Regions from separate parts of the Hyphomicrobium methylovorum genome, predicted to be linked through region 2. Evidence: riboswitches for the same ligand, from Rfam matches in the RefSeq annotation. Region 2 holds a riboswitch; each other region holds the start of a gene.
What was found. Region 2 has a riboswitch for cobalamin ahead of DLM45_RS04295 (TonB-dependent receptor plug domain-containing protein). Riboswitches for the same ligand answer to the same signal wherever they lie in the genome.
Positions count from the first base shown of each region.

Region 1: it holds a riboswitch for cobalamin, as region 2 does, so the genes downstream of both, cobW (cobalamin biosynthesis protein CobW) here and DLM45_RS04295 (TonB-dependent receptor plug domain-containing protein) in region 2, are expected to answer to the same signal.
Region 3: it holds a riboswitch for cobalamin, as region 2 does, so the genes downstream of both, DLM45_RS06540 (TonB-dependent receptor) here and DLM45_RS04295 (TonB-dependent receptor plug domain-containing protein) in region 2, are expected to answer to the same signal.

Region 1 is NZ_QHJE01000001.1:2,246,784-2,251,238, reverse strand. It holds gene cobN (cobaltochelatase subunit CobN) at 1-1,680, opposite strand, end outside; gene cobW (cobalamin biosynthesis protein CobW) at 1,680-2,717, opposite strand; cobalamin riboswitch at 2,825-3,008, opposite strand; gene cobU (bifunctional adenosylcobinamide kinase/adenosylcobinamide-phosphate guanylyltransferase) at 3,056-3,583, shown strand; gene cobO (cob(I)yrinic acid a,c-diamide adenosyltransferase) at 3,586-4,206, shown strand; gene DLM45_RS10885 (cobyric acid synthase) at 4,211-4,455, shown strand, end outside.
Region 2 is NZ_QHJE01000001.1:851,079-855,533, reverse strand. It holds gene DLM45_RS04310 (multicopper oxidase domain-containing protein) at 1-60, opposite strand, end outside; gene DLM45_RS04305 (tetratricopeptide repeat protein) at 343-975, opposite strand; gene DLM45_RS04300 (RrF2 family transcriptional regulator) at 1,119-1,580, opposite strand; cobalamin riboswitch at 1,782-2,000, shown strand; gene DLM45_RS04295 (TonB-dependent receptor plug domain-containing protein) at 2,228-4,336, shown strand; gene DLM45_RS04290 (adenosylcobinamide amidohydrolase) at 4,446-4,455, opposite strand, start outside.
Region 3 is NZ_QHJE01000001.1:1,339,389-1,343,843, forward strand. It holds gene DLM45_RS06525 (response regulator transcription factor) at 1-282, shown strand, start outside; gene DLM45_RS06530 (sensor histidine kinase) at 315-1,661, shown strand; gene DLM45_RS06535 (ankyrin repeat domain-containing protein) at 1,782-2,177, shown strand; cobalamin riboswitch at 2,289-2,487, shown strand; gene DLM45_RS06540 (TonB-dependent receptor) at 2,598-4,455, shown strand, end outside.

The sequences.
Region 1 (4,455 bases), 1.4 Mb from region 2:
CGGATAGACCAGCGGCACCGCACCGAGAATGGCACGCGGTGCGCAAGCCTCGCTTCCCGCGATTGCCTTGCCCGGCAACCATTCCAGCGTGCCATGCGCGCCGAGATGGATCAGCGCATCGATTTTTCCAACGTTCCGAAGCCAAAGATAGAACGCAACATAGCTGTGCCGTGGCGGAGTCGTCGGATCATGATACAGCGCCTTGCGGTCGTGCGACGACCCGCGCTCCGGCTGAAGTCCGAGAACGAAATTTCCGAACCGTAAAGCGCGGATAGCGAATGCACCCTGCGTAAGCAGATCGTCGTCTTCCGGTTCACCCCAAGCCGACGTCACCTCGTCTCGGAACGCACGCGGCAACTCGGAAAACGCACGCTTATAGGCGTCGAGCGGCCACGATTCCGAGCTCGTCTGCAAACTCGAAACAAGTGCATGCAGATCGTCCGGAAAATCAGAAACGGCGTATCCCTCAGCAACCAGCCGAGCGGCGATCGAAGCTGCGCTTGCGATTCCATCCAAACCAACGGCATGCGCGATTTGATCCGGTCGCCCCGGATACGTCGAAAGCATCAGCGCCACGCGCCGTTCGCGCGCCGGCAGAGATTTTAACCGCGCCCAAGACGCAGCAAGATCGGCAACATGCGCAATGCCGTGAGCATATGGAACATGCCGCAGAAGCGCAGGCCCAGCATCGCCGTTCAGAGCTTGAGGCTCCTTGAACGAAATAACGCCCGCAAAAATCCTGCCGTCGAGTTCCGGCAGAACGACGTGCATCGCAAGGTCGGACGCACTGACGCCGCGCTGTGATTGATTCCACAAGGTCTCCGGCGCGTTCGTCATCGCTACCTGCAGCACTGGACAATCGCCAGCGTCGAGCGGAGACGTATCATCCTCGCGCGCCGAAAACGCCGTCGCGTTGACGACCACGCTTGGATTGAGCCGCTTCAGTTCGCCCGCAAGCCAGACAGCCGCGTCAGGCGCGCGCAAACTCGGCACGTAGAGTAACGTCGCTCCCATGCCGCGCGCTTCGAGCGCTTCTGCGAGCTTCTCGATCGGCGCAATATCACCAGCCGTCAGGTGTGAACGATAGAAAACGATAGCGGCAGAAGCCCCAGCCGTCTTGCCCGCATCCGCAGCACGATAACACCCGAATTGCGGCGTCGTGCGAACCTCTGGCATTGGCGAAGCTTCGCCGCGTGCGCGCGACAGCAAGCTTCGGAGAGCACTGCGCACATTCTCCGCGCCACCGTCATCGAGTAACGCTTCGAGACGTGCGAGATCATCAGCTGCAACAGTCGAAAGTGCCGCAAGACGCATATCGGGACGGCCATCGCCAGGCACGATTGCCAGCGCGACGCCCAACTCGCGACACCTGCGGCTCAACTGTTCGCCGCCGTAGCGCCAATAATCGAGCCCACCAAGCAGCCGCACCAGAACCGCACGCGATCCCTTCACAGTCGCGTCGAGAAACAGATCGACCGACATCGGGTGCCGCAACGTATTGAGGTTTGCGAAGCTCAAGCTCGGACGCTCGTCCTGCGGCACATCGCAAAATGCTGCCGCGGCCATCGCCAAATCGGAGTCTGAAAACGACAGGACGACGAGATCTGCCGGCGCGAGCGCGAGATCCTGAGGCGCAGCGGCCTCATCGAGATCCCGACTCTCGCGCACGACCAGATGCATTAGCCAGCGCCCGTGAGAGCGCGCGCAATCGCGTCACGGTTCAGTCCCTTCTGGCCAATGACGACCAGACGCCCGATACGTTTTTCTTCCGCGGTCCAGGCGCGTTCATAGCGCGTATCGACCCGCTCGCCGACGCCTTGCAGCAGAAGCCGCATCGGCTTGCCCTGGACTGCCGCATATCCCTTGATGCGGAGCACATCATGCGTCTTCGCCACATCCTGAGCCCGCGCCGTGAGATCGGCTGGCGACGTCAGTTCCGGCACCTCGACAATGAACGTCTCGAAATCGTCGTGGTCATGATCGGGCATATCGTCATGATGCGACGGTCGGGCGGCGAGATCGTTCTCAGCGGCGGCCGAAAGACCGAGCAGCACACTCGGCGCCACGCGTCCCTCACGCGTCGCCACGATCTTGATCGCGCGCGGCACGCTATTCTTGATTTCGGCAGAAACGGACGCCGCTTCATCGTCCGTCAGAAGATCCGTCTTATTCAGCACGATGAGATCGGCGCAGAGCAGCTGATCCTCGTAAACCTCTTCAAGCGGATTGTCGTGATCGATGGACTCGTCTTCCGCACGCTGCGCAGCAACCTTCTCAGGATCGTCGGCAAAGCGACCCGCGCGAACAGCCGGACCGTCAACCACGGTCACAACTCCATCCACCGTCACGCGATTGCGAATATCCGGCCACTCGAACGCCTTGAGCAACGGCTTCGGCAGAGCCAAACCCGACGTCTCGACGATGATGTGATCCGGAGCGGGACTACGCGACAGCAATGCTTCGAGCGTCGGCACGAAATCGTCCGCGACCGTGCAGCAAAGGCAACCGTTCGTCAGCTCGACGATATTCTCTTCCGGGCAGTTCTCGATACCGCACGAGCGCAGAATGGTGCCGTCCACACCGACGTCACCGAACTCGTTGACGATCAGCGCCAATCTCCGCCCCTCAGCATTTTCGAGAGCATGACGAACGAGCGTCGTCTTTCCCGAACCAAGAAAACCGGTGACGATCGTAATAGGAACCTTACGCGGGCTCATGCAGCAGTCTCCTGGCCGGATTTATGGTGCGGGCGTGGCGGCGAGGGAAATGGTCTGCAGCACCGGACAACGGTTCGCATCTTAACCTTTCCGCGCCCCACCGGCGCCGGTTTCAATAAATGATGGCAGGTTTCCTGGCTCGCGGGTCGCGGCATCCGGCAACCTTCCCGGGACGTATCCCAGTGGTACATTTGCTGGATGCTCGCCGCTTACAGTTGCGGGGGCAGCTGCGGAGTGAAACCGCATTCCCTTAGAACCCTCTTGCGAGGGACCATCGCCTCAACGGATAAGTGACGCCCCATGCTTCGTCAATCGCCAAGCGCCGCAACGGTAACCCCATGCCGCCTTCCATGACGTGCCCCCCGCTAACACTCGTTCTGGGCGGCGCACGTTCAGGCAAGAGCACGCATGCCGAGCGTCTATTGACCGCACTGCCCCCGCCTTGGGCCTATGTCGCAACGGCCGAAGCTTTCGACGATGAAATGCGCGATCGGATTGCAACCCATCGCGCACGCCGCGGCGCCGGTTGGCAGCAATTCGAAGTGCCCCTGGACCTTGCCGACGCTTTGGCTAACCAGACCGCATCCCTCCCCTGCCTTGTCGATTGCCTGACGCTCTGGCTCTCGAACTTGATGCACGCCGAAAGAAACATCCCGCACGAAACCGACCTCTTGATCGCCGCACTCGCCAAACGGACCGCACCCTGTATCATGGTGTCGAACGAGGTAGGCCTCGGCATCGTGCCCGACAACGCGCTGGCGCGCCGCTTTCGCGACGAAGCCGGACGATTGAACCAACGCCTCGCAACCGTCGCCGACCGCGTGCTCTTCATCGCCGCAGGTCTTCCGCTGACACTGAAAGGCTAATCGTGACCGAGAACCATACGACGACCGAAGACGCCGATCGCCACAAAGCGAAGATGGCGAAACGCAAAGCCCTGCAGGATGCGGAAGTCGCGTCCAAAACGGTCGAAAAAGGTGTGCTGCTCATTCACACCGGCCCCGGCAAGGGCAAATCGACGGCGGCGTTCGGCCTCGTGTTGCGTGCACTCGGGCACGGCTGGAAAGTCGGCGTCGTGCAGTTCATCAAGGGTGCGTGGCACACCGGCGAACGTACCGCGCTCGAACGCTTCGGTGATCAGGTTTCCTGGCACACGATGGGAGAAGGCTTCACCTGGGAGACGCAGGACAAGGCGCGAGACATCGCCGCCGCTGAACGCGCTTTCGCCAAGGTCAAGGAGTTGATGGCCGATCCCGAAATTCGTTTGCTAATCCTGGACGAATTGAACATCGCCCTGCGCTACGATTATCTGCCGCTCGACGACGTCATAGAAACACTCCGGAACCGTCGCGCCGATTTGCACGTCGTCGTTACGGGCCGCAACGCCAAACCGGAATTGATCGCACTGGCTGATGGCGTGACGGAGATGGGCGCCACGAAGCACCACTTCGCCGCTGGCATCAAGGCACAGCAGGGTATCGAGTTCTAAAGGCATGCCCGCACGCGCGCTGATGTTCGTAGGCACAGGCTCCGACGTCGGCAAATCGCTGATCGTCGCGGGCCTCTGCCGCCTATGTGCGAACCGCGGCCTCCGCGTCCGCCCGTTCAAGCCGCAGAATATGTCGAACAACGCTGCTGTTACGGCTGACGGCGGCGAGATCGGTCGCGCGCAAGCACTACAAGCCCGCGCCGCTCGCGTTCCGCTCTCCGTTCACATGAATCCCGTGTTGCTCAAGCC
Region 2 (4,455 bases):
CGTATCGGCCTTCGCAGGGTTGGGCCAGAGCAGCAGAAGCGTGACCATTGTCGCCAGCATCAACGCCCAAAATTCCATGACATTCATATAAAATGAATGTTTAAGCGCAAAAAAAGTGGACTTCGATTGTGCGGCGTCGCGAGTAGATCGCTGCTTGGACGACTCTTGGGCTCCAATAAGGAACGGTTGAAGCTCATTCTCGAAAACCATCGGATCCCCCGATTTGTCTGTCCACGCCATATCCCGACCTTTGCACTTCATCTGTATAAAAACAATATCTAAAATGAATGTTATAGAACGCTGCGGCAGTTTGTTCATGGGAGATGCCTTCTGAGTGCGGGATTACATGCCGGCGGAGCAAAGCGCTTGCAGCGCGAGTTTGCTGATGCCGAGTTGCTCGGCAGCTCCGGGCATGGCCTCCCAAAGCTTATCGTACCAGACTTCATCGGTCCCAACGGTCCGCATCAGTCCAACCCACTTCACCAGCGCAGGTTTGGGCTTTCCCGATTGCATCAGCCAGTGAGCGAGGTAGAAGCGCGCGATCAAGTCGTTGGGATCGGCGCGCAGAGCAATGTCGAACTCGGCCTTCGCGCGTGCGTTGACCCAGCCGCCGTTCGCGATAACGATAGCTTCGCCCAACGCGACGTGAAGCATGATATTTTCTGGATCGTTGGCGATCGCGCGTTCGAGTGCTGAAATGCTCGCGTTGGCAAATCCGGTCTGCAGCAGAGTGCCACCGATGATCTCCCATTGCGTGCGTGCATTCTTTTCAACCAGCAGAGACGGAAGCGCTGGAATGCCTTTGATTGCGGTGGGAAGCGTTGTTGCGCCGCTGTTGAGCGGACCGGTGAGCTGGTAAACCGTGAGCGGAGCCGGGTGCGTGATTGCCGGTATCAGCACAACGCTCGCAGCTGCGCCGATGCCGATAGACATCATCCCGATAACAAGTTGCCGAACCGACAGTCGAGCTTTCATGGGCGTCCAACCAATCTCGTTTTGGACGCCGTTTATACGCCACTCATTCAAACATGTAAATCATTTGCATGTTATGGTGAGCAGTCTGCCGCACCGCGTCGGATGGCGGAGAAGTCGACCGTTTCAGACCTCGCAGGTCGCTTTCAATTCGGCGGGGTTGAGGACGGCGGGTCTGGATCGAGGTCGAGAAGTCTTGCAAGCGCACGTTTCGGCCGAATCAGGTCTTCAAGCGTGTACTGATCGAGAGAGGCCAGAAATGCATTCGTTGCATCATGCAGGGCGCGGCGAAGGATGCAGGCCGGTTGGATGCGGCAATAGCCCGGTTGGTTCATGCAACCGATAACGTCCAGTTCCTGCTCGGTATCGCGTATGACGGTGCCGACGTTGATTTGCTGCGGGCGGCGGAGCAGCCGGAAGCCGCCCTTTTTACCTTGCACCGTCTCGAGATACCCAAGCTGCCCCAGGTGATGCACCACCTTCATCAGATGGCTCCGGGAAATGTCGAACCGCTCTGCGATCTCGCTGATGGTCGACAGTTCAGCCCCCTTCAACCCTGCGTGCATAAGAACGCGCAAGGAATAGTCGGCATGAAGTGTCAATCGCATCCGGGTCGCCTTGAGGTGAGTCGAGATAGCACAAACATATAATCCCTATCGATGTTTTACAAGGAAGCTACGGCGATCCCCCGCATCGCTCCACCCGGACGGAAGTCCGAGCCTTCTCAGCATAGTGACAAATCCGCATCTAGCCCGACGGCCGATATATGCTCAGCCTCGAAGGCCAATTGACTTACCCGAGGCGGTAACTTTGAATGGCCGCGTGACGGTGTTGCAACAGGTGAAAAGCTTGCTGCAACAAGAGGGAATGCGGTGCGACACGCCAGTGTCAATGCCGCGACTGCCCCCGCAACTGTAAGCGGCAAGCTTACTCCTGATATGCCACTGAAGCCTCGGAAGAGGCCCGGGAAGGCGGGAGAAAGCGCCAGAGCCGCGAGTCAGGAGACCTGCCGCCACAAGCTGCCCATCTTCCGTGCGTGGGGCGCGGCAGAACGGAGTCCCGTAGCGGCGGCTGATGTGTCAACCGAAGGGGAGTCACGTCAGGTCATGAATGTCGCGTGGTGGGGAATTTTTGTTTTAACGGAACCTGAGTCGCGCGTGGCATAGCGGCCGCGCCGTAAGTCCGTTCGCCCTTAATCGCGACTGTTCACCTGCCCTGCGCTCCCTCTTCGGTCGAATCCACCGAGGGGGACTTTATGTTGCGCCGAACCAGTATTTGCGCCGCCAGTGCGGCACTCGCGAGTATGTCGATCAGCTTCGCGGCCGTTGAAGCACACGCCCAGTCGACCGACTTGGCGACCACCGAATTGCCCCCGATCGTCGTCGAAGGTGCAACCGTCGAAAAGCCGAAGATCGCCGTGAGGCGTGCGGCTGGAAAGGACGTTGTCGTCGGCGTGCCGCCGTCCAATTCGGATGCCCCGCCCGTCGCCGTAGACGGGGGCGAGGGAGGAGCGGGCGCTTCGGCAACCGAAACCATCAGCGGCGTGCCGGCCGACCAAATCGGCTCGTCCGTCACCGTCATTTCCGCGGCCCAGTTGAAGGCGCAAGAAATACGCTACGTCGCCGACGCGCTGCGAAGCCAGCCCGGCGTCTCAGTCAGCCGCACGGGCAGTCCAGGTAGCTTGACGCAAGTCCGCATCCGTGGCGCCGAAGGAAATCAAACACTCGTCTTGATCGACGGCATCGACGCGTCCGACACGGCAAATGGCGAATTCGATTTTTCCAACCTTCTCGTTGACGATATCGATCGCATCGAAATCATCCGCGGCGGCCAGAGCGGCATCGGCGGATCGAAGGCCATCGGCGGCGTAATCAACGTCATCACGAAGAACGGCAAAGGCCCGTTGACGGTCGTAGCACGCGCCGAAGGCGGCAGCATGGGAACGCGGGAAGCCTTCGCACGCGTCTCGGCTGGCAACGACAAAGTTTGGTTCTCTCTCAGCGGCGGTTCTCGCGAGGTCGACGGCTTCGACATCTCGCCCGTTGGTCATGAGAACGACCCGACGCGAATCAGCACGCTGAACGTGCGTGGCGGCGCGCAGCTCTTGAAGGGTGTGACGCTCGACTTCACGCTCCACCACATCGATAAGAATCTTAAGTACGACGATTTCGGTTATGCGCCCGGCCAGCCATACTTGATGGCGATTGACGGCAATTTCCATAACAAGACGAGCATCTGGCTGAGCGGCGCCAATCTGACGTGGGACTCGTTTGACGGCGCATTCACGCAGGTCTTGCGCGCAACGCGCAATACGACCAGCTCTCATGACGGTGGTGACTACGGCCCCTCGACAAACGAAAGCGAAGCCAACAAGTTCGGTTATCTCGCGACGTATCGCTTCGGTGCCAGAGACTTCCGCAACAGCGTGACCGGCATGGCCCAGTATGAGGACGAAGCCTTCACGCCGATTTCGCTTTATACGGATGGCCTCGAACGCAAACGCGATCGCATGGCGTACGTCGGCGAATATCGCGGCGAATATTTCGACCGTTTGTTCCCTACCGTTAGCGTCCGGCATGACGACAACGATAGCTTCGCAGACTACACGACGTGGCACGCGGCCGTGTCTCTGCGGCTTCCCGAGATCGGCGCCCGCCCGCACGCGAGCGTCGGCACGGCTGTGACATTGCCGGGAATGTACGAACAGTTTGGTAGTATTCTCGGCCAGTTCCAGGGCAATCCGAACCTGCTGCCGGAAGAGTCGTTCGGCTGGGATGCTGGCGTCGAGTTCACAACGTGGAACGGTCGTGCAGTCCTCGACGTGACGTACTTCAACGCCAATCTGACGAATGAAATCACCGGCATTCGGGTCGGCGGGATCTATACGCCAATCAACCTCAACGGCGAAAGCGAACGGCAGGGCGTGGAAATATCCGGCCGTGCAATGCTAACGCCGGATCTCAGCGTCGGTATGAGCTATACGCGGCTGCTGGCTTACGAACCAAACGGACTTACAGAAATTCGCCGTCCGCGAAATGCCGGCCGTGCAGACCTCAACTATTCGTTCAACGACAAGCGCGGAAATCTCAATCTGGCGGCCATCTACAACGGCACAACGATCGATAACGCATATATGCCTGACTACACGCCCGTGCGTGTGAGCCTGGACTCCTACTGGCTCGTCAACGCGACGGCCTCGTACAAGCTCATGCCTGGCGTCGAATCGTATGTTCGCGTCGAGAACTTGCTCAACGAGAACTATCAGGAAGTGTACGGCTACGCGACGCCGGGTGTCGCCGCATACGCTGGCATGCGCTTCACCTTCGAGGAACTCCAGAGCAAAGCCTGGGCCGAAGGCAGATAATAACGGACCCTCCCGTCCGTCCATAAGCAGGCGCGGTTGATGTCGAAAGGCGTCAACCGTGCCGGCGAAATGGGCACCAAGGTTCTCACAATTCGGAAACAGCGTGCGCTCAAGTTGAC
Region 3 (4,455 bases), 490 kb from region 2:
CCTGTTCTCCAGAACCGCGACATCACCCTCGATACTGTCGCCGGGAAAGCAACGGCGGATGGCCGTGTGATTGAGCTGACGGCACTCGAAATGCGGATGCTGTCGTACTTCATGCATCGCGTGGGACGCGTCATCTCACAACAGGAGCTCGTCGATCGGCTTTACTCGCTCGACCAGAGCACCGAGTCGAACACCATCGAGGTCTATATCAGCAGGCTGCGGCGTAAGCTGGGGCGCGATGTCATTACGACCGTCCGCGGCCTTGGCTACCGTATGGATTGAACCCTCCAATGCGCAGCCTTCGCTCCCGACTCATGCTCGTAGCCACGATCTGGGCAGTGCTTGGTGTCGCCTCAGCAGGCATCGCGCTTTCGCTCGTCTTTCAAGACTTCCTTGGACGGCAGCTCAACGATGAGCTGCTCGAACATCTGGACGAGCTTGAGGTGCTGCTGGAAACCGGACCTGACGGCACACTCAAGCTCGTACGGCCGCTCAGCGATCCGCGCTATCAACCACCGCATTCGGGCTTCTATTGGCAAGTCCAGGATAATCGCGGCGTCATTGCACGTTCCGGATCGCTTAAAGGTGATACGCTTTCGATTTCGGAGCTACCGCGCGCTGACGGCGAAACGCATACGCTGATGATCGATGGACCGACCGGGAAACTGCACATCGCCGAGCGCGCACGGATGCTGGACACACCCGCGTCTCCCGTCCACTTCATTATCGGCACCGACGAAGCGCACCTTCGGCAAGAACTGCAGCAGTTCAACAATGTATTGCTGTGGTCGCTTGGTGGGTTTGCCGCTTCCATGATTTCAGCTGCGGTGCTGCTGTTGTTTTACGCCATGACCCCGTTCTCTCAACTTCGCGAAGGGCTGGCGGCGGTGCGCTCGGGCTCGGCGGCGTCGATGAAGGGCAAGTTTCCGGAAGAGGTTCAGCCGCTGATCGACGACCTCAATGGTCTGCTGCAGTCATCCAGCGAGCAGATCGGACGGGCGCGCGCGCAAGCGGGAAATATTGCACACGGTCTGAAGACGCCTCTGGCAATCCTGGTCGATGAGGCGGAGCAGCTCAATCGGCGCGGCGAAACCGAAACCGCTTCCGTTATCCGCGACCAATGCCGACGCATGCAAAGCCATATCGATTATCAGATCGCGCGAGCGCGCATTGCTGCGACACGCGCACGACCTGGTACCCTGTCGTCCTTGTCCGACGTCGCAACGGCGGTCACGGCCGCGCTCTCTCGCCTTTATGTCGATCGCGGCGTCGTCATCCGCAACGACATTCCGGATCGCGTCATGGTTGCGGCCGAACGCGAAGACTTGAACGAGTTGCTGGCGAACATCGTCGACAACGCTTTGAGGCACGCTCGAAGCGTCGTTCGCCTCGGGATTGATGGCGATTATTCGCGCCAGCTAAAATTTGTCGTCGAGGATGATGGCCCAGGCCTGCCGCCTGAAGCGTGGAAGATCGTTTTCAATATCGGAACGCAATGGGAAAGCGACAATCAGGGCTCGGGTCTTGGATTGGCGATTGTGCGCGATCTCGCTCAGCTGTACGGCGGCGATGTTGAGCTTGGCCGATCAGACCTGGGCGGCCTCAAAGTCACGATCCAATTGCCCGTTCCTGATCGCGGCGCTTTCCTTGTCAAAAAATAGTATGCATCCGCTCGTAGCAATCGGCCGTGGCCAAACGGCGCTGCGGAGACTGTAGAGTTGTAACGACGCAGTCGCTAACATCTCTCAAATTGCACGCCTGATCATTGAAGGGAATGGACTATGGAGAGGCCTGCCGCATTGGCGCCCGAGCTTGTGAGCGAATTCGTCCGGAAGGCGCATAGCGATATCGATCGCGTGCGAGAGCTGCTTGCGATCGAGCCCAAGCTCGTCAACGCGAGCTGGGATTGGGGCGGCGGAGATTTCGAATCCGGGCTTGGTGCAGCCGCTCACACCGGCGGCCGAGACATGGCGCTGCTTCTGATCGAACACGGCGCGCGCCTTGATATCTTTGCAGCCGCCATGCTCGGCAGGCTGGATATTGTCAAGACGGCGCTGGAAGCTTACCCGCAAGCCGCGAAGGCCCCCGGCGCGCACGGCATTCCGTTGCTGACGCATGCAAAGATGGGTGGCGAGCCTGCTCGCGCTGTCTACGAATACCTCGAGTCACTCGGCTAAGTGCAAACAGCTGCGCACTGATAATCCCGTGCGCAGCTTCCTCGCTTGTGACGCTTTGAGCACATGCCCCGGCCATTCGACCGCACGCGCATTGACTCGCCGTGTCATCCGGCGACACCCTATCTTGTCGGTTTCCGCAAGGAATCAATAGGGAATGCGGTGATGGCCTTGTGCCAAATTCCGCGGCTGCCCCCGCAACTGTAAGCGGCAAGCTCTTGACCACTCGCGCCACTGGAGCTGCGTTCCGGGAAGGCAGGTCAAGACGCTAAGACCCGCGAGCCAGGAGACCTGCCGACGGTCGTGGTCACACGCGAGCACGGATCAGACGGGGTGTTCTGATCGTTGACGGCTTGAGCTTGCTATGCGCTCGAGACGCCTTCGCTTGCTGTGACGTGCCACATTCGTCGTCACGCAGGTCCTATGCTCAATTCAATCTCCGGACTCCGGTCCAATGGCCAGACGCATCTGCGTCGCCTCTCGGCGGGTGCAAGCCTTTCCGTCCTCGCTTCGGTCTTTGCGCCGTGCCTCGTCAACGCGCAGCAAGCGGCGCCAAATTCGAGTGATCTGCCGCCTGTCACCGTGCTCGGCACACAGTCTCCGAAGAAGATGGCGAAGGCCAAAAAGCCTTCAACGGTCAAGCAAAAGGCTCCGGCCCAGGCGTCAACCAACACGCAGCCAGCGGAGCCTGTGGTTGATCCTGCCCAAACCGGCGTCAATACGCCGACCAAGCCTGGCCTCAATCTCAGCGTGCCGACCACAGCGGGTAGCCGCCTCAATCTCACGCCGCTCGAAACACCTGCCAGCGTCAGTGTCATTTCCGGCGAAGTCGCGCGCGACCGCGGCCAAGATACCGTGACGGACGCCGTTACGCATAATGCGCCGGGCTTCAGCAGCGTTGCCAATCCGGTTTACGGCCAAGCGTTCGCCAGCCGCGGCTATCAAGGCAATGGCTCAGTCGTGCGGCTTTACGATGGGACGCGCATATCGCCAGGCCGCGGCAACGTCACCTTCCCGTTCAACATGTGGTCCGTCGACCGTATCGAGGTTTTGCACGGTCCGGCTTCGGTTCTCTATGGCCAAGGCGCGATTGGCGGCGTGATCAACGTCGTTCCCAAGAAGCCGATCACGACGCATTACGAAAACGAAGCGCAGGTTTACGTCGACTCGAACCTGGGGCGACGCCTTTCGTTCGATAGCGCTGGTCCGTTGAATGAAGCGCTCTCCTATCGCTTCGATGTCACGGGAGACGCTTCGGAAGGCTGGGTGGATCTTGGGCACTCGGAGAATTTTGGAATTTCCGGCGCATTGAGGCTTCAGGCTGCGCCAGATCTCGTGTTCACGCTGTCGACCGACTACGGCGATCAAAAGCCGATGCGTTATTTTGGAACGCCCTTCCGTGACGGCGAAATCGACAAAAGTCTGCGCGAGAAGAATTATAACGTCTACGACAGCCGAATTCGGTTCAAAGACAACTTCACACAGTTGAAGACGGAATACACGCCAAGCTCCGCGTTGTCGTTCCGTAACATCTCTTACATTTCGTCCAGCAATCGCGAGTGGCGCAACGCGGAGGATTACTTCCTCAATCCGGTCACCGGCGACGTCGACCGGAGCGGCTATATTCATATCGTTCAACAGCAAGATCAGATCGGCACGCGCAACGACGCGACGGTTCGCAGCCGGATCCTAGGATTTGCGAACGAGTCCGTCGTCGGCTTCGATATTACGCGGACGCGCTTTGGATACTCGAACTACATTCCGTCCGAGGCGAACTCGCTCAATCCTTACAACTTCGACCGCGGATTTTTCCCGAATCCTGATCGGTTGGACCCGAAATACAAATCCGAGCTGACTGAGTACGGCGTGTTCGCCGAGAACCGCATTCATCTTCTCGACAATCTTACAATCGTCGGGGGCGTGCGCTTCGATGCACCGACGATCGAGCGCGAGGATGTAAGCCTTGGCCAGAGCTTCGAAAAGACGTTCGGAGCTCTTGGTTGGCGCGTTGGCGCCGTGTATGAGCCGATACGGAACTTCGCATTTTTTGGCCAGTACACGGTTGGTACAGATCCGATCAACGTGCCGCTGCTCGATCTTGCAAAGAATTTCGCGAAATTCGGTTTGACGACGGGCAACCAAGTCGAAGTCGGCATGAAGCAATCGTTCTGGAACGGGCGTGGCGAGTGGACTCTCGCCGGTTATCGCATCGAGAAGAACGACCTCATCGTTCTCGACGCTTCGTACCAATTCCAGCAAATTGGACAGCAGTCATCCTACG